DNA from 4 places in the Marinobacter sp. UBA3604 genome. Region 2 is predicted to be linked to each of the others. Evidence: predicted binding sites of a transcription regulator. Region 2 holds the regulator's gene; each other region holds the start of a gene.
The links. Region 2 encodes FliA, which starts transcription of late flagellar genes. Its sites were predicted from a motif close to CTAAAGTTTNNNNNNNNNNNGCCGNTAA; they were not measured.
Positions count from the first base shown of each region.

Region 1: B2590_RS10885 (flagellar protein MotY) is a predicted target of FliA. The motif match lies at 3,609-3,636, and genes of this name have one in related genera.
Region 3: B2590_RS18640 (methyl-accepting chemotaxis protein) is a predicted target of FliA. The motif match lies at 3,340-3,367, and genes of this name have one in related genera.
Region 4: B2590_RS14075 (methyl-accepting chemotaxis protein) is a predicted target of FliA. The motif match lies at 2,074-2,101, and genes of this name have one in related genera.

Region 1 is NZ_DFMB01000037.1:36,120-41,068, forward strand. It holds gene B2590_RS10870 (SDR family oxidoreductase) at 1-1,655, shown strand, start outside; gene rnt (ribonuclease T) at 1,714-2,349, opposite strand; gene pyrC (dihydroorotase) at 2,473-3,504, opposite strand; gene B2590_RS10885 (flagellar protein MotY) at 3,671-4,594, shown strand; gene B2590_RS10890 (histone deacetylase family protein) at 4,612-4,949, opposite strand, start outside.
Region 2 is NZ_DFMB01000017.1:30,403-35,351, forward strand. It holds gene B2590_RS05140 (chemotaxis protein CheA) at 1-1,592, opposite strand, end outside; gene B2590_RS05145 (protein phosphatase CheZ) at 1,610-2,398, opposite strand; gene cheY (chemotaxis response regulator CheY) at 2,420-2,803, opposite strand; gene B2590_RS05155 (RNA polymerase sigma factor FliA) at 2,980-3,711, opposite strand; gene B2590_RS05160 (MinD/ParA family protein) at 3,742-4,554, opposite strand; gene flhF (flagellar biosynthesis protein FlhF) at 4,601-4,949, opposite strand, start outside.
Region 3 is NZ_DFMB01000063.1:55,346-60,294, forward strand. It holds gene selD (selenide, water dikinase SelD) at 1-309, opposite strand, end outside; gene B2590_RS18625 (helix-hairpin-helix domain-containing protein) at 309-1,079, opposite strand; gene B2590_RS18630 (hypothetical protein) at 1,127-1,525, opposite strand; gene B2590_RS18635 (bifunctional GNAT family N-acetyltransferase/carbon-nitrogen hydrolase family protein) at 1,671-3,218, opposite strand; gene B2590_RS18640 (methyl-accepting chemotaxis protein) at 3,446-4,949, shown strand, end outside.
Region 4 is NZ_DFMB01000046.1:17,799-22,747, forward strand. It holds gene B2590_RS14070 (DUF4870 family protein) at 1-256, opposite strand, end outside; gene B2590_RS14075 (methyl-accepting chemotaxis protein) at 322-1,962, opposite strand; gene B2590_RS14080 (PhoX family protein) at 2,197-4,227, opposite strand; gene B2590_RS14085 (hypothetical protein) at 4,380-4,682, opposite strand; gene B2590_RS14090 (hypothetical protein) at 4,817-4,949, opposite strand, start outside.

The DNA of each region.
Region 1 (4,949 bases), on a different contig from region 2:
ATGCGGCAGCCGCTATGGAAGCCGGTTGCTTCCATCATGTTTCCTCCATCGCGGCGGCTGGCCTGTTCAAGGGCACCTTCCGCGAGGATATGTTCGAGGAGGCGGAAAAGCTCGACCATCCCTACCTGCTGACCAAGCACGAATCTGAAAAGGTGGTTCGCGAGAGTTGCACCGTTCCGTTCCGGATTTACCGCCCTGGTATGGTGGTTGGTCACTCAAAGACCGGTGAGATGGACAAGGTCGACGGGCCCTATTACTTCTTCAAGATGATCCAGAAAATCCGCCACGCACTGCCCCAGTGGGTGCCGACGATCGGCATCGAGGGCGGGCGCCTGAACATCGTGCCGGTGGATTTCGTGGTGAACGCCATGGACCACATCGCGCACCTGAAAGGGGAGGACGGTAACTGCTTCCATCTGGTGGATTCCGATCCGTACAAAGTGGGCGAGATTCTCAATATTTTCTCCGAAGCCGGTCATGCTCCCCGTATGGCGATGCGGATCGACTCGCGCATGTTCGGGTTTGTGCCGCCGTTTATCCGCCAGAGCCTGAAGAATCTGCCGCCCGTTAAGCGTCTGACTACCGCATTGCTGGACGACATGGGCATTCCGCCTTCGGTGTTGTCGTTTATCAATTATCCCACACGGTTTGACGCCCGTGAGACAGAAAGAGTCCTCAAGGACACCGGTATCGTCGTGCCGCGCCTGGAAAGCTATGCAGCGGTTCTGTGGGACTTCTGGGAGCGTAACCTGGACCCTGACCTGTTCAAGGACCGCACCCTACGTGGCACCGTGGAAGGAAAGGTCTGTGTGATCACCGGTGGTACCTCCGGTATCGGTCTGGCGACAGCCGAAAAACTGGCGGATGCCGGCGCTATCCTGGTGATTGGCGCGCGCAAGAAAGAACGCCTGATGGAGGTGGCTGCTGAACTGGAAGCCCGAGGCGGCAACGTTCATGCCTACCAATGTGACTTTGCCGACATGGATGACTGCGACCGGTTCGTGAAAACGGTGCTGGACAATCACGGCCATGTGGACGTATTGGTCAATAACGCAGGCCGTTCCATCCGTCGCTCACTGGCGCTCTCGTTCGACCGTTTCCACGATTTCGAGCGTACCATGCAGCTGAACTACTTCGGCTCCGTTCGCCTGATCATGGGTTTTGCTCCGGCTATGTTGGAGCGTCGTCGCGGGCACGTGGTCAATATCTCATCCATCGGTGTGTTGACCAACGCGCCCCGTTTCTCGGCCTATGTCGCGTCCAAGTCAGCGCTGGATACCTTCAGCCGTTGTGCGGCGGCGGAGTGGTCGGATCGCAACGTGACCTTCACCACCATCAACATGCCGTTGGTGAAAACGCCGATGATCGCGCCCACCAAAATCTACGACTCGGTGCCCACGCTGACACCGGACGAAGCGGCGGAAATGGTGGCAGACGCCATCGTGTACCGTCCCAAGCGCATCGCCACGCGTCTGGGCATTTTTGCCCAGGTCATGCAGGCGCTGGCGCCGAAGATGGGCGAGATCGTGATGAACACGGGTTACCGCATGTTCCCGGACTCTCCGGCCGCTGCCGGCAGCCGTTCCGGCGAGAAGCCGAAGGTGTCCTCCGAGCAGGTGGCCTTTGCGGCGATCATGCGGGGTATTTACTGGTAGTATTGCCCTTGGAGATCAAAAAAACCCCGCTTCGCGCGGGGTTTTTTGTGGCTGTCTATCAAGGTGCCTCTTCTGTGTCGTCCGGTATGGGCGGCGGTGGGAAGCCACCGATTTCGCGCCAGCGGTTGACGATGCCACAGAACAGATCTGCGGTTTTCTCTGCGTCATAGGCGGCCGAGTGCGCTTCCTTGTTGCTGAACGGAATGCCCGCCAGCTTGCAGGCTTGCGCCAGTACGGTATGGCCGTAGGCCAGGCCAGCTAGCGTTGCCGTGTCGAAGGTGGAAAACGGATGAAACGGGTTGCGGCGGATGTCTGAACGCAGGGCAGCGGCGAACACAAAGTTGTGGTCGAAGGTTGCGTTGTGGCCAACGAGCACGGCTCGTTTGCAATCGTGGGCTTTGACCGCCTTGCGGATGGGCCCGAAAATCTCGCTCATGCCTTCTCGTTCCGGAACGGCTTCCCGCTCCGGGTTCCACGGGTCGATACCGGTGAAGTCCAGCGCAGACTGCTCCAGGTTGGCGCCCTCGAAGGGGTCGATCTGCTGAACGTGGGTTTCAGCCCGCTTCAACCAGCCGTCCTCATCCATTGTCAGTATGACCGCAGCGATCTCCAGCAGGGCGTCCTTCTCAGGATTGAAGCCGCCGGTTTCCACATCCACCACAACCGGCAGGAAACCACGGAAGCGGCGGGACATGGGATGCGGTTCTTTATGTTCTTCAGTCACTTAAACTCCTGGAGTCTCTGGCCAGGGTTGCCGGCCTGGTACACAAATGATTGATAAGGAACGATTAACAGGGAACGGTTGGTCGGCTGATGTTCAGACAAGCCGCCATCTCAGGCTTTCGCCGGCCTTCAAAGGCACGATGGTACCGTCAGCCAGGGGCAGTTCGTCGGGCATCTCCCAGGATTCTTTCACTAGCGTGATGGTATCGCTGTTTCTGGGCAGGCCATAGAAATCGGCGCCATTAAAGCTGGCAAAGGCCTCCAGTTTGTCCAGCACACCCAGGTCTTCGAAAATCTCCGCATACAGGGGCATGGCGCTGAACGCTGAATAGCAGCCGGCGCAGCCACAGGCGGTTTCTTTCTTGTCTTTCGAGTGCGGCGCAGAATCCGTTCCCAGGAAGAAGCGGCGGTCTCCGCTGACCACTGCATCCCTTAACGCCTGTTGGTGCCGGTTGCGTTTGAGGATGGGCAGACAATACAGGTGAGGGCGAATGCCGCCGACCAGCATGTGGTTGCGGTTGTACATCAGATGTTGCGGCGTGATGGTGGCACCCAGATTGTCACCGTCATGGTCACGCACGAATTCGGCTGAATCGGCGGTGGTGATGTGCTCCAGAACCACCCGCAAATCCGGAAACGCCTCCATGGTCGGCGCCAGTACGCGCTTGAGGAAGATCTTTTCCCGGTCGAAGATGTCGATCTCTGCGTCGGTGACTTCGCCGTGGACCAGCAACAGCATGCCGCAGTCACTCATGGCCTCCAGTACCGGATAAATGTTGCGGATGTCGGTCACACCGGATGCGGAGTTGGTGGTGGCGCCAGCCGGGTACAGTTTGGCGGCAATCACGCCCGCAGCCTTGGCATCCCTGATTTGCGCAGGCGTAGTGGTTTCTGTGAGGTACAGCGTCATCAGCGGGTCGAACCCGGTGTCGCCGGCTGCGGCCAGTATCCTGCTACGGTAAGCCATGGCCTGTTCGGCTTCCGTCACCGGTGGCGCCAGGTTTGGCATGATGATGGCGCGGCCAAAGCAACGGGCGGTGGCGGGTACGACGTCCTTGAGAATGTCGCCGTCCCGCACGTGGAGGTGCCAGTCGTCAGGACGGGTGATGATCAGTTGTTCGGTCATTTACGGTTCCGGGATCTGCTGGGGCCCGTCAAACGTGAACCCCTGAAAGAAAAAATCTGGCGAAATTATATCAGAAGCCGACAGCGATTGTTTTGGCGGGCGTCCTAAAGAAAGACTGACTTCGGCCGTTACGAGGGTAGTGAATCTTTTCTGACGGATGGATGGTATGGCACGAATTTCCGCCTTCCTGCGTGGTGCAGTGGTTTCCAGTGCGATTGGTGCACTGACGGCAGGCTCTGTTGCGGTGCAGGCCGCCACCTTTGGCGCGGGTATCGAGAACAGCCAGTGGTACCTGTCGGAGTCCGTATTCGAGTGTACTTTAGTGCATCAGGTTCCGGGCTACGGCCGTGCCGTATTCCGCCACAAGGCGGGTGAGTCGCTGTCCTTCTTTCTGGAGTCGGAAACGCCGCTCATGCGTCCTGGTCAGGCTCAGTTGGTGATGGAAGCGCCGTCATGGCGCCCGGGAACCGCCCCCCGTCCCCTTGGTCGGGTTAACGTGGACGACAGTCGTCGGCCGCTGATGCTCGAGTCACGCCTCGCCATGGTGCTTGTCCAGAGCCTGCTGGAGGGGATGGACCCAACGGTTACGCGTGAGTCCTGGTACGACGGCAGCCTGGTTCGGGTGAAAGTGTCCAACATTAACTTTGCGGGCCAGTTCTCTGGTTATCGAAGCTGCACCGCCGGCCTGTTGCCGGTCAACTACGATCAGATCAAGCGGTCCCGCATTTCCTTTGCGTCAGGCAGCACCAGCCTGTCTGAAGCTGACCGTCGGTTTCTCGACAACATTGTGATGTACATCCAGGCAGATTCCACGGTGGAAAGGGTGTTCGTGGATGGGCATACCGACAGCAGCGGTAGCCGTATCGACAATCGCGCGTTGTCCGAAGAGCGGGCCAATGCGGTGGCGGATTACCTGATCGGGCAGGGCATTGATGCTGATCTCGTGACCACCAGGGCCCATGCGGACCAATACCCGGTATCACGCCGCGCGGCAGACAACCGGCGCACCACAATTCGCCTTCAGCGGGAAGGCGAACGGCCGGACCTGCAGCAAGCCAATGGCTACGAGGCCGCAACGCCAAATACCTGACATTGCGCGCGGCAATCTCAGTGGATGGCGTTGAGCACCTCAAGGTGAGCGTTGACACTCTCGGCCAGCGCCCTCAAATGATAGCCACCCTCCAGGGTTGAGACAATACGGTCGTTGGCATGGTCGCTGGCCACGCTGGTGATCATTTCCGTCAACCAGCGGTAATCCTCTACTTCCAGGTTCAGCTCCGCCATCGGGTCCAGTCGGTGGCCGTCAAAGCCGGCGGAGACTAGCACCAGTTGCGGGCGGAAGTCCTGCAGCCGTTTCAGCCACGCTGCTTCCACGATCTTCCGGTACTCGTCTGCCGGAGTGCCTGCCTGGATGGGCGTATTGATGATGTTTTCCGCCTGGCGAT
Region 2 (4,949 bases):
GCGGAGAAAATCAGGTTGTAGCACTCGGTGTTGGTCAGTCGGTCAGCGGCATCCTGTTCGTAGATGCCCTTTTCGACCGCTTTTCGGCGCAGTACATCCGGATCCATACCAGCACCGTCGTCTTCGATGGACAACAGGATGTGGTCGCCTTCCTGCTCAGCCGACAGCGTCACACGACCCTGACGAGGCTTGCCCGCCTTTTCACGAATATCGGGTGCCTCTATACCGTGATCAACCGAGTTGCGAACAAGATGGACCAGAGGATCGGACAGCGCCTCGACCAGGTTTTTGTCCAGGTCGGTCTCTTCGCCGTGCATCTCAAGGTTGATTTCTTTCTTCAGGCTGCGTGCCAGGTCGCGAACCACCCGCGGGAAGCGGCCAAATACTTTCTTGATGGGCTGCATCCGCGTTGCCATCACCGCTGACTGAAGATCGGTGGTCACCACGTCCAGGTTGGAGACGGCTTTGTGCATATGCTCGTCTTCACTCTGGGCGCCCAGACGCTGCAACCGGTTACGCACCAACACCAGTTCACCCACCATGTTCATGATGTCGTCCAGGCGCTTGGTATCCACCCGCACCGAAGTTTCAGCCACTGGTGCATTCGCATCCCGTGCCGGCATCGCGGGCGTTACGCCTGCCTTGCCATTATCCGCAGGCGCTTTTTCGGGCTTACCAGTCGGTTGCGCGGGCTTGTCAGCCTTGGCACTGGGAGACGTGGCCGACGGCTGCTTTGCAGCAGGCCCAGGGGCCGGCTTGGCAGTTTCTGCCGTAGGGCTACCACCCTTGCCGTGCAGGTCATCCAGCAACTTTTCGAACTCGTCGTCCGAAATCAGGTCGTCGCCACCCTTGCTGTCACTGGCCTCATCACTGGTAACCTTGTCGCCCGAGGCATCCTGGCTGTCAGGGGCTGTCTTGCCGGTTTCAGGCGGGCCTGAGAACTGTCCCTTGCCATGCAATTGGTCCAGCAGGGCCTCGAATTCATCATCGGAGATGTCGTCTCCGCTCCCTCCGTCACCGCCTGAAAATTCATTGCCGTCGTCACTGGAAACCGGAGCGCTGGTCTTTTCCTCTTCCAGGGCATCCAGCAACCGCTCGAATTCGTCGTCGGTAATATCACCGCCATCGTCTCCAGAACTGGCTTCATTGCTCTCGTTCTGTTCTTCGCGAGCGACCGCTGCGTTTGCTGGCGACGACTCCCCTGCCGGCTGCGCCAATGCGTCCAGAGCGGCAATCAGTTCCTCGGGAGCTGGCGTCGGTTCCTCGTGGTGGCGAACCTGTTCAAACATGGCATTGACGTGATCCAGGGCTTCCAGCACCACGTCCATCAGTTCCGAGTCTACCTTGCGCTTATGGTTGCGCAGTATATCGAAGACGTTCTCCGCGGAATGACAGCAGTTCACCAGGGCATCGAGTTGCAGAAACCCAGCGCCGCCTTTTACGGTGTGAAAGCCTCGGAAGATGGCGTTGAGCAGATCGCTGTCGTCCGGGTTTTGTTCCAGGTCGACCAGTTGCTCCGACAGCTTTTCGAGTATCTCGCCTGCCTCAACAAGGAAGTCCTGCAGGATCTCTTCATCGGCATCAAGCGCCATGCGTTACCCTCTCTTACTCAGAAACCGAGACTGGACAGAAGATCATCAACATCGTCCTGTCCCGATACTACGTCTTCGCGTTCTTCGGCCTTGATCTGTGGACCAACACCCTGTTCCGCCGATATCTTTTCCCGCTCTTCCAGTTCATGCACGGTGCCGGTCATCTGGTCCACATGACTCGCCATCACTACCAGGCTCAACAGATGCTCTTCCACCTCTTTAACCAGAGTGGTGACCTTTTGGATCACCTGCCCAGTGAGGTCCTGGAAATCCTGGGCCAGAAGAATTTCCGACAAGTTGTCGTACATCGCCCCGGCATCGGTATTCAGGGTCACGAAAAACGTGTCGATACGGGCATAGAGCTCACGAAATTCAGCCGGCGCCATCTCGCGGCGACGCAGTTTCTGCCACTGGTCTCTCAGCTCGGCGGCCTCGTCGCGGAGGGCGCTGGCCTTGGGCATAGCCTCCTCAACCAGATCCATGGTCCGATTGGCCGCTTTACCGGTCATCTGAACCACGTACTCAAGGCGATCCGACGCATCGGTCATCTTCGACAGAGCTTCTGACTGTTCGGCGTTACGGGGATCGATCTGGAAATTGCGGATCGCCTCGTGGAGGCTGCGGGTCAAGCGGCCGACTTCCCGATACAGGCTCTGGTCCCTCACCTCGCTCAATTCATTGATCAGCGTCATCGCGCGGCCATAGTCCCCGGCGTTGACCTGTTCAACCAACTCGGCCGCCTGGCTGCGGAGTTTCTCCGTGACCTCCGGGTCGAGCCCCTGTGGGTCTTTTTTTCTATTGCTCATGGGAGCCGTCCGACCTCTGAATTACTGGATGCGTTCGAAGATCTTCTCAATCTTCTCCTTGAGTACGGCTGCCGTGAAGGGCTTGACCACGTAGCCGTTCACACCGGCCTGCGCAGCAGCGACAATCTGGTCGCGCTTCGCCTCGGCGGTCACCATGAGCACAGGCAGGGTTTTCAGGCTGTCATCGGCACGGACTTCCTTGAGCAGATCGAGTCCGGACATCCCTGGCATATTCCAGTCGGTTACCAGAAAATCGTATTTGCCGCTCCTGAGCATAGGCAGTGCTGTATTGCCGTCGTCTGCTTCGTCAGTGTTTGTAAAACCGAGATCGCGAAGCAGGTTCTTAATGATCCGTCGCATTGTGGAGAAGTCATCCACAATCAGGATTTTCATGTTCTTGTCCAATGGGACCTCCAGTTAAAAACGCCCGGAATTCGTTTTTGGCTTCCGGCTCACAGTCTAGCAGGCCGGTAGTTTAACCGCTTATTGTGTGGCCTTTGAGCCGGTTGTAAAGCACCGGTTACCAAAAGGCTACAGTAAAGAATGCCTGGTAACGCCGTTCAATGGGACTGGCGGCCTGTTCAGCTCTGCCAACCAGTAAGACGCCCCCGCAGACGGAGCGCGGCCTGGCTGTGAATCTGGCTGACCCGGCTTTCACTGACACCCAACACAGCACCAATTTCCTTCAGGTTCAATTCTTCCTGATAGTAAAGGCTGAGCACCAGCTTTTCTCGCTCGGGCAGGTCACCAATCGCAGCTGCCAGGCTCTTCCGGAAGTTGTCGGACGCCAAGCCATCCAACGGGTTATCACTGTCCTCTGTTTCTTCTATCGGCAGCTCGCCGGATTCATTGAGCTCATCCAGGCTAAAAAGTCGGCCACTGTTAGCATCGCTCAGGGAGGAATAGTATTCGTCGAGGTCCAGCCCCAGCTCCTCGGCTACTTCCGAGTCTTGAGCTTCCCGACCCAGGCGGTCCTCGACAGCCTTGATGGCTTTGGCAATGCGGCGGGAGTTCCTGTGGACGGATCGGGGTACCCAGTCACCTTTGCGAATTTCATCTACCATGGCTCCGCGAATCCGGATCCCGGCGTATGTCTCAAAGGTAGCCCCCTTGTCGGAACTGTATCGCTGTGCAGCTTCCAACAAGCCAATCATGCCTGCCTGCATAAGGTCATCCAGTTGGACAGATGCCGGCAGCCGCGCCATGAGGTGAAGCGCTATTTTTTTGACCAGCGGGGCCTGCTCCTCAACGAGCTGGGAAGGTCCTCGTGTACCCGTCCGGTTGTAGGTTCCAAGTTCTTTCGCCAATGTCATGTATCCGGCTATTCAGTGACAGGATCAAAATCAGACTTCGACGAGCCGCTCCACAAAGAATTCCAGATGTCCCCGGGGCGATGATGGCAGCGGCCAGCTATCCACTTTCTCCGCGAGGCTCTTGATCGCCAACGATGCTTTTGCCCGCGGATAGGCGTCCAGCACGGCACGCTGGCGCTGTACCGCTTTTTTTACGGCCTCGTCATACGGCACCATACCCACATATTGTAGTGCCACATCAAGAAAGCGCTCGGTAACCCGGGTCAGTTTTTCAAACAGATGGCGACCTTCCTGCTCATTCCTGACCTGATTGGCCAGTATACGGAAGCGGTTGGTGCCGTAATCCCGGTTCATAAGCTTTATAAGGGCGTAGGCATCGGTGATAGAGGTAGGTTCATCACAGACAACCAGTAATAGTTCCTGTGAGGCTCGGAGGAAACTGACCACCGATTCGGAAATACCCGCAGCGGTATCAACGATCAGCACATCGATCTGGTCACCCAGTTCGCTGAACGCGTTGATCAGGCCAGCGTGCTCCAGATTGGAAAGCTGGGTCATGCGTTGGGTACCTGAGGACGCGGGCACGATTTTGATGCCACCGGGGCCGTTGACCAACACATCCCGAAGGTCACATTCCCCGGCGATGACGTCCTGGATATTACGATTGGCGGTAATGCCAAGCAGAACGTCAATGTTGGCAAGGCCCAGGTCGGCATCGAGCAGCACCACCCGCCGTCCCATTTGTGCTAGGGCGATGCCAAGGTTCACTGATACGTTGCTCTTGCCAACGCCCCCTTTCCCGCCGGAAACGGCAATCACCTGTACCGGATGTGGTTTGCTCATACTGACTCTGATCTCTTGCCGCGTTTAACCGCAGGCTGTGTTGTTTTTAAACAGCGACTGCCTGTTGCTGCTGGAGTTTCTTCAGCCTCTCCACGGCCAACCGCACCAGCGGAATGGACTCAGCGTGGTGCAGGTCTTCCGGGATTTTCTGCCCGTCGGTGTAATACGCCACCGGCAATCCCGTTTCCATGACGAATCCCAGCGATTCACCCAGGGTCAGTGCTTCATCGATTTTGGTCATCACACAACCCGTAAGATTTGCCATCTTATAGCAATGCCAAACGGATTTCATGATGCGCGGCTGACTGGTTGCCGAAACCACCAGATGGGTTCGAATCCGATGGTGACTGCGAGCCAGCTCCATAAGCTGCTCCTCGTAGCCCTTGTCGGTGCTG
Region 3 (4,949 bases), on a different contig from region 2:
GTCCGGTCGGGAGCGGCAGACCACACGTTTTCGATGGCGGTCGATGCCAACAACTTCATCGCGGTAGAAGCGCGCGCCCGCGAACTCGGCCAGTTTGCTGAGGTCTATATGGACGTCGTCGTAGGAATAATGCCCAGCCACATACCCGGGAAGCATTCCGGAGTAGGGTGTATGGGTATCCCTGCAGATGAGGGTAAGGCGGACACCAGGCACTGGGTTCATGGCAAAGCGCTTGAGAACGCCTACGTGGCTGTGTCCGCCGCCAATCAGGACAATGTCCCGTAAAACAGGCTGTTCGGATTGTTGCATTAAATAACTTTCTTGGCTTCGTCGCTGAAGGTGTTAAAGCCTTTCACGCTTGAAAATGCCTGAAGCTTTTCTTTGTCCGCGTCAGACGGATTGGCGATCTGGTCAACCGAGGTGATACCGGCTTCCTTCATTTTGCGGGCGGTGGCCGGCCCAATACCTTTAACCTGGGTCAGGTCGCTCTTGTCCTTCGGCTTTGGAGCGCGTGTTGCTGCAGCCGGCTTTGCCGCTGGCTTCCGCGCGGCCGTGGCGGCTTTCTTGGGAGCGGCTTTAGTGGCTGCGGCCGGACTTTTGGCGGCGGTGCTCGCCTTGGGTTTGGCGGCTTTCTTTGCAGTTGCCGCTTTTGGTGTGGCGGGCTTCTTGGCGGTCGGTTTTTTGGCCGCTGTCTTACTGGCGGTGGATTTTTTCGGAGCTGACTTGCCTTTGGCAGCAGGGCCGGCCTTCTTGGCGGCCTGGCCTGCGACCTTCTTCGCCTCTTCGCTGGCTTCCTTGCTGGCAATACCAAGGCGGTCCAGGATATTGTTTTGCAAATCGTGGAATTCACCCAAGCGACGTTCAAATTCTTCGTTGAAACGTTTCATTTCACGATCACGAAGCTCATCCACTTCCTTCAGCAGTTTGCGGACGGGTTCCTGAATCTGGTTTTGCAGGCTGTCGAACTGCTTGAGGGCGTCGTTGATCAGCTTTTCGATCTGTGATGACGTTTTATCGAACTCTTTGTTCACTTTCTTGACGACTTTATCAACGCTTTGCTTGTTGGCTTTCTTCGCCATGAGGACTTTCTCCTTGAAGTGCAAGTTGATGTGGGGCGTTGGTGAGTTCAGGCCAGTTGCCGAATGCTGGAGGCGGGCCCTGAGGAACGTCTGGATTTTAGCGTCTGCTTCTTGAGCACCACCTCACGAATGCGCTTGAGTTTTTCGCTCAGGGCAGACGAGGAGTTGTCATTGAGTTCTACGAAATCAACGGAATAGAAGAAATTGCTACAGTGTTTCCTGCGTTCCGTTACCAGGCCGGTAATTCCATCCGCCCTGATGTCGTCAAACGGCATTTCCATCACGAGATCCAGGATAACCGTATCACCGGGGTTAAATATCTTGTCCGTCTTCATCACACATCCGAAGTGATCGAGCTCGAACAGGGCGGCCTGCACACGCTCCCGGCGAAAGAGGCCACGCTTGATGTGAAAATGTGCGACAAGATCCGGTAGTGCTTCGTTCATCTAAAAGTGATCTCTTTTGCACCCCGAGGGGGTCCGGACGACACCCCGAGGGCGTGTTCCTGAAAGTATATGGTTAAACAATAGCCACACTCTGTTGGTTTGGCAACGTGTTCAGTGTCATACGATAGAGCTCTCAGGCGGTTCATCAACTGTTTTTATCATTTTGGCCCGTTTGTAGCGTGTTGAGCTCGTAAATATCCGTGCGCCGGTCTTTCAGGTTCGTCACCGAGCCTTCGTTGCGCACCAGCTTCAGCTTTTCCAGATCCATATCTGAAAACATGATCATTTCCGTATTCGGTGTGGTTTCCGCCATCACCGCATCGTGGGGGAACGCAAAGTCCGACGGTGAGAATACGGAAGACTGGGCGTACTGCACGTCCAGGTTCTCAACCTTGGGAAGGTTACCCACACTACCGGTGATCACGACATAGCACTCGTTTTCAATCGCCCGTGCCTGCGCACAGTGCCGCACCCGAAGGTATCCGTTCTTGGTGTCCGTCCAGAAGGGCACCATAATAATATCCACCTCTTCGATGGCCGCCAGGCGCCCCAGTTCCGGGAACTCGATGTCGTAACAGATCATGATGGCCACGCGGCCGGCGTCGGTGTCGAACACCTGGAACTTCTCACCGCCTTCGATGACCCAGTCACGGCGTTCGTGGGGCGTGATATGGATCTTGCGCTGCTCGTCGACGCGGCCGTCGCGGTGGCACAAATAGGACACGTTGTAGACCCGATCATTTTCGAGCAGGGGCATCGAGCCGGTAATGATGTTGATGTTGTAACTGACCGCCATTTCCGACATCTGATTGCGGAATTGCTCGGTAAAGCCTGCCAGAAAGCGAATGGCCCGTGTCTGGTCCACTTGGTCCGTCAGGCCCATCAGCGGTGCGTTGAAAAACTCTGGAAACAGGGCGAAATCGCTCTTGTAATCCGAGAGCGCATCCACGAAGTACTCCACCTGTTCCAGCACTTCCTCCACAGAGGTAAATTCACGCATCTGCCACTGAACGGCACCCAGGCGCACTTGAGTCTTCTTGACGTTAAGCACCGGCGACGGCGGGGTATAGAGGATGTTCCGCCATTCCAGCAGAGTGGCGTAGCCCAGGGATTTCTCGTCTTCCGGCAGGTACTTGTGCATCAGCCGGGTGACCTGGAAGTCGTTGGACAGCTGAAAGCTGAGGATCGGGTCGTAGATGTCCTTGCGATCCACACGCTGGATGTATTCTTCCGGGGAGTGCTGGTCTGAATACTTGTGATATCCAGGGATGCGGCCACCCGCCAGGATGGCGCGCAGGTTCATGGATCGGCAGAGTTCTTTGCGAGCTTCATAAAGCCGCCGGCCAAGGCGGTAGCCGCGATAATCCGGGTGGATAAACACATCGAGGCCGTAAAGCGAGTCGCCTTTGGCGTTGTGCCAGATTTTTTCATTGCGCAGGATCAGGTCGTCGTAGGTGTGCGGATTGCTGAATCGCTCATACTTGACGCACACCGTGAGGGCTACGGCCACCAGGTCACCGGACTCTTCGATACAGATCTGACCATCCGGAAACTGTTGCACCAGAGCTTCGATCGTGTCCTCTGGCCAGGCACCGCCAATATCGTCGTAGACCCTGTCCATCAGTCGCTGGAGCTGTGGGTAATCATCACTGGTCAGGTTACGAAGGTTGAGGTGCAGTTCTTCGTGGGCCATATACGGCAGCTCCCGTTGGGTGTGGAAATGACGGCAAGAATTGTCGATTGCTTCGGTATTTTATCAGAGAGCGCTAAAGACTTCTTATCACCTAAAGCTTAAGACTTCTTATCACATAAAGTTAAAGACTTTGCAGCACACGCCGAAAACCAGTTTATGAATGAAAGACAGCCGATAGGCTGTTTGACTGACCCCCCGAATAGACTGTCTCGAAAAGGACCCGGAAAATGAACCTGAGTTTCGGCCAGAAGTTGCTCGTCGCCTTTGGTATTTTGCTTTTACTTGTTATGGGGGCGTTTACGCTCAGCGGCAACCTCCGGTTACAGGAGACTACGGATACTTATGTTGATGCACTGATTGAAGACACCGTGGCTCAGAGTACGTCCAGCATTGCGGATTGGCTCAACACCCGTCTTGCCATGACCGAAGCAACGGCAAAAGCACTGGAGTCGGTGGAAACCGATGCCGAGGCGAGGGTTATCCTGGCCGCTGCGACAACCGGTGGCGGGTTCATTGACGTCTATGTTGGCCGTGATGATGGCTATATGCTGATGAAGGACGATGCCTCAGAAGCCACGCTGCCTGCGGATTTCGACCCACGCACGCGGCCCTGGTTCAAACAGGCGAAACAAAAGGGCTCAGCGTCGTTCACCGAACCCTACGTGGACGCGGGCACTGGAGGCACCATCATTTCCACGCTGGCACCGGTCAAACGTGGGGCTTACCAGGGTGTTGTCGGTGGTGATATTGCCCTGAAGACCATAGAACAGACGCTCTCCACGATTACGCTGGCCAACACCGGCTATGCCGCCCTGATCAGTGACGACGGCACCGTGTTGTTTCACCCGGACCAGAAACTGGTTGGCAAGAAGATCAGCAGTCTTTTGGGAGAATCTCCTCGGCTCAGCGGTGAAATTCACGAATATGACACCGGAGATGCCAGTTGGACTGCCGGTTTCCATCGCATCAAAGGTGCCCGTGGTGTTGAGTGGTATCTCGGCACTTTTATCAATGAGGACAAAATCAATGCGCCGGTCCATGCCGCTCGCGTAACCGGGCTGATCATCGCAGTAATTGGCTTGTTGGTGTCCCTGGTGATCCTGCGTTTTGGTATCCGCGTGCTGATGGCTCCCGTTCGCAAGCTTAATGCCGCCATGGCATCAATCGCCAGTGGCGAGGCGGACCTCACCAAGCGCCTGGACGATAGCGCCAACGACGAGTTCGGCAAGCTCGCGGCGGAGTTCAACAGCTTTGTTGAGAATATCCAGAATGTGGTCCGGGACGTCCAGCAAGGCACCGCCGAGCTTGGCGAAAACGTGTCCTCCCTGCGGGATACTGCCAGCACCAGCCGAGACAGCGTTGAAAAACAGCAGGCCGAGATTGATATGGTGGCCACGGCCATCAATGAGATGTCTGCCGCTGCCGGGGAAATTGCACAGAATGCCCAACAGACCGCGGATGCGTCCAACACCGCCGATGCAGACAGCCGCGCTTCCCTTGAAACCGTTGCCGCTTCCCGGGATGCAGTCCAGAAATTGTCAAAAGAGATTAACGCCGCTGCGGAAGTCATCGATAAACTCGGCAAGGACGTTACCGACATTACCTCGGTTCTCGAGGTAATTCAGGGGATTGCTGAACAGACCAACCTGCTGGCACTGAACGCGGCGATCGAGGCCGCAAGGGCAGGGGACGCGGGTCGTGGCTTTGCGGTTGTTGCTGACGAAGTGCGCA
Region 4 (4,949 bases), on a different contig from region 2:
TCACGATGCCAATCACCGTCCACAACAGCCCGATCCAGAAGGTTCGTATCTGCCAACGGAAATGAGGCTCTATCCAGGTGCTCTTTACGTCATCGAGCTTGACGTAATTGATGATCACACCCACCAGGCCGGTAATGCCACCGACAAAGAACGACAGCGCCTGCAGGATATAAACCAGCACCGCCAGGTTGCGGCCTGGCTCTTCACGTCGTGCTATGGGGTCTGCATTGGCGGGGATGTATTCGTGCTCGGACAAGTCACTCTCCTCTGGCTCCACACCCGCAGTGTATCACAGCAACAGGAGCCGGAAACCGCCAGAACTTAGCGGTTGTCCGGTTTGTAACCCAGGCGGAAGCCACCCCAGTGCTTGCCATTCACGTAGATCGGCACTGACAGGTCATGCATAACCTCTCCGGTATCCCGGCGGTAGGTCTGTAGCAGCATATTCTGGGTATGGCTGCCACACCGGGCACCGGTGCGGTCGTTAAACAGCCGTTTGCTGCGACTCTTTACCAGATCCACTTTCGGGTCGCCCGTTGGCGCATGGGCGAAATCACGGTTGTGGGTCGGCACATAGCCATCCGGCGCGGCGGCAATCGCGAAGACCATCGACGGGTGGGCCCCTTTCACCGCTTCCTGAACGGTGGGCAGTTGCTGATCGGTGAACCGATCAAAGCTGCTGGAATACTTCTGTGGATCGGTCTTGGGAATGGGGTTTCTTTGCTTATCAAACAGGGCGCTTTCTGCCAGTTGCCCATCGCGAACCGCTTTTTCAAAGAGCTTTCCAATCCGGTCCGCACCCTGCCGGGCCTGGTCGTAGAAGAAGCGGTGATAGCTTTCATCGCTGTTCAACGCAAATGCCGCGTTGGCCTCTTCCGCCAGTTCCATCAGTGTCGCTGCCTGCTGGGCAAGCGACGCAACGCTGGTATCGCTCTCGGTAATCTGATCCCGAACCGTTTCAATGGCCGACGATACCTGCTGCAGGCTCTGCTCGTTGTTCTGGTCAATCTCGGCAATGCGCGCCACCTGCTGCTGCACACGGTCAGACTGATCACGAATCTGATCAAGGCGCTCGCCAACGCTTTCAACTGACTCCAGGCCGGATTCAACGCTCTTGGCCAGGTCCTCGATCCGCGAAACAATCAGGGAGGTATCGGAACGTATTTCCTGCAGCGTTTCGGCCACCTCACCAGTTGCCTGCGCGGTTCGCCCGGCCAATTGCCTGACCTCGTCGGCAACCACCGCAAAGCCCCGCCCCTGGTCGCCGGCACGAGCGGCTTCAATTGCCGCGTTCAAGGCCAGCAGGTTGGTTTGTTCCGCGATGCCCTGAATGGTGGTGGTGACACCCTGGATCTTGTTGGATTTCTCGTTCAGTTCCTGAATTAATCTGAGGTTCTCGCTGGACTGCTCGTGCACGGCTCGCACGCTATTGATGGCAGAGGTCAGCGCATCACGGCCCTCAACGCTCACCTGACGGTTCTGCAGAGCCATGGTCGCAGCATCGGTGGCCTGCTGGGCGGATTCACGCACACTCTCGGTAATCTGACCCGCGTACTCCGCCATCTGTGCAGTTTCACTGACCTGTCGATCCAGGCGGTTTTTTAGTTGGTCGGCCGCGTGGGACACCTGGGCCGCAGAAATGGCACTTTTATCGGCACTGCCGGACAGGGTTTCCACCAGTGCCCGCCCTGCTTTGGCGTCCGCAAGGAGGCTTGCACACTGTTTGCCCAGCGGACTATCCGCTGGCAGCTTACCGGCGTTGAGCTGCTTGATGGAACGTTCAACCGGTTCCAGAACGCGTAACACCAGATACGCGGTGGCGACGGCCAGGCCAATAACCACGCCCGCCACCAGCGACGCGCTATCCAACCCTATCAACGGCGCCACCAGGAAAGCCCCAAAGGCGACGACAACGGCGACTGACACCCCCACAACCAGAACAGGCCGACTGAGCAAACCCATATCCACCTCTTTATTTTCATTATTAGTGAATGCATCTTTTTTGACGATTACTCGTGAGAGTAAAGAATTGACCTTTACTTATAACTGCTACTTTAGTTGACCAATACTGGTTTTACGGCAGATCGATGAAAAACTGAAACAAAAAAGCCGTAACGCCGGAGACGTCCTGTTGGAAGAATCCGGCGTTACGGCTGGCTCTTGTCGGTGTGCGCCCGTGGCGCCTCTATCAGGCGATCAGGCGCCGATCACACCGCCATCGTCCTTGGTTACGATAACAGTGGCGTCGCGGGGACGGGACTCGGCCGCGTTCGGCCAGTTACCATCCGGGTGCTGGATGTTCACGAACATGGTCTTAACGTCCGGTGTGCTGACAACGCCAGTTACTTCACAACCTTGGGGCCCGACGAAGAAGCGCTTGATTTCGCGTGTCTCCGGATTGGCGGCCAGCATCATGTTGTTGAAGTACGGGTCAGCGTCAGAGCCATCGGTCTGGATCCACAGCCGGCCATTGTAGTCAAACCAGAGGCCATCCGGGCTGTTGAAAATATTATCATCGTTCAGGGAGACGACGGCCTCACCATCGACAACAGTTTCCGTACCCTGCTCGCCGGCGAAGACAAAGATGTCCCAGTCAAAGCTGGTAGCCGTGTGATCGCTACCTTCTTCAGTCCAGCGAATGATGTGGCCGGTGGCATTGGGAGAGTTCGGGTTGGCGGCGTTGACGTCGTCGAACCCTGGCTGGCCCCGGTTCGAGTTGTTTGTCAGGGTGAAATAGACCTCGCCAGAGTTGGGATCAACGGCACCCCACTCCGGGCGGTCCATCGTCGTAGCACCGGCAATATCGGCTGCGAGGCGGGTATTCAGCAGAACATCAGCCTGGTTCTCAAAACCGTCGAACTGGATATCGCCGACCATGCCGCCTTCAGCCGCAGCAACTTTGCTGGCGAAATCCGCGTCGTCCAGATCCAGCGCCAGCCAGTCACCAGAGCCATCCTCGTTGAAGCGGGCAACGTACAGGGTACCCTCATCCAACAGGTAGCCACCGGCCGTCGCGGCGTAGTAGGGCTGAGACGACACAAACTTGTAGATGTACTCGAAACGGGAATCGTCACCGGAGTAACACACCACCGGCTCACCTTCCTTCGCCGGCGCAAAGATGACGCCCTCGTGACCAAAGCGTCCCAACGCAGTGCGTTTCTGGGGTTTGCTTTCCGGCGTAAACGGATCAATCTCAACCATGAAGCCATAGGTGTTGGCTTCGTTGCGATAGTCGTCGGTCGCAGTCGCCCCGGTCGGCGTGACGTTAAAGCGTACATACTGATCTGCGCCGCTATCCGCCAGTTCCCAGTCATACCTTGAGGTATCGTCAACGCCGTGTCGAACCTGCTCGCGCGGGCGATCCGCGTTCGCGTTCATAAAGTAACCGTGCCAATTCTCTTCCGCGGCCAGGTAGGTGCCCCAGGGCGTTGGGCCCATCGCACAGTTGTTCAGGGTGCCGCGAGTTTCGGTCGCGTCGGGACTGTAGGTTGTGACCAGCTTGCTGTAACCACGCACCGGGCCACGAATGTCCATCTCGGTGTTGCCCGTAATGCGACGATTGAATGGGCTGCCGAAGACGACGTCCCAGGTACCGTTGGTGTCACGCTTGATGTGGACAACAGACACACCGTGAGCGGCAATTTCCTTGCGAACCTCATCGGCGGGGCGCACGCCACCATTATCACCGGCGTTGGTCGGGCCATTGGCATGGAGTGCAGACTGATTGATGTACTCATGATTCATCACCAACAGGCCTTCCGTTGAGCTGTTACCACCGGCCTTCTGGTCAATCGGGAAGAAATGAACACCATCATGATGCATGCCCATCTGCTGTTCCTGATCGGCACCGGTGTTGGTGCCATCCGCTTTATACTCGGGATAGGATCCGGTGATCGGGGTGCCCCAGGGAAGAAAAGCCACGGATGAGTAGCCCTCGGGAACAACCACTTCATTGGCGGTGGATACAGCAACCGCTTTGAAACCAAGATCCGTATTGGCGGAACTTCCCCCTGTGGAGGAACCGTTGTCATCGTCGTCATCACTGCCACAGCCAGCCAGGCCCAACCCCATAACGCTGGCCAACGCGGCGCCAACGGAACCTTTCATAACGGTACGGCGCTGCATACGGGCCGCGAGGACCTGATGAAAGGGCGTGTTGCTTGAATGGTTGACGACGGGCTCGTAATTGGGATCCAGGTAGTTGGGATCCAGGTCATGCTTTGCCATGGTCCTGCTCTCTCTCGGGTGGGTTATTGGTTTTCGAGAGAACAGTGTCGGTGGGTTAGGTGACAGATTTCAGACAGTAAAAAGACAGTTTCTTTAACAATTTCTTACAACCAAAAAAGCCTGCCCATAAAGGGCAGGCCACAGACGCAATCTTATTGCATGGAGTCGCCGGCTTCCTCAGCGGCTTCGCCCATTTCCTCACCGGTCTCTTCCATTGCTTCGCCAGTTTCTTCGGCGGCATCTCCAGCAGCGTCCTTGGTTTCGTCCCAGGCGCTGTCATTCTGGCCGGTGGCATCTTCGTAGGTCTCTTCGACCGCATCGCCGGCGTCATCCGCCATTTCCTCAACGTTGTCGCCGGCTTCCTCGAGATCGACGCCTTCGTTGTCATCCTGGCTGCAGGCCGCAAGGCCCAGCGTCATCAGCAGTGCCAGTGCGCTCAGTGTCAGCTTGTTCATAACTGTGTCCTTTCTTTGGCGTGTGAAAACAACAGCGACAAGTCTACGGCCGTGACGGAGCGGGCACAATTACTTGGGAATTACGTTTTTGTTAGCAGCGACAATAAGTTAGCGAAAGCAATAACCTGTAGCCATTAATTGGCTCCGGCTACGACCTTACCGTCCAGTGTCAGCACGTGATCAAGGCGAACCATGTGCCCCCGCCCAAGAAAAACAAACTCCTGGCCAGCGCGACTGAAGAGATCGCGGATGACATCGTGGGTCGTA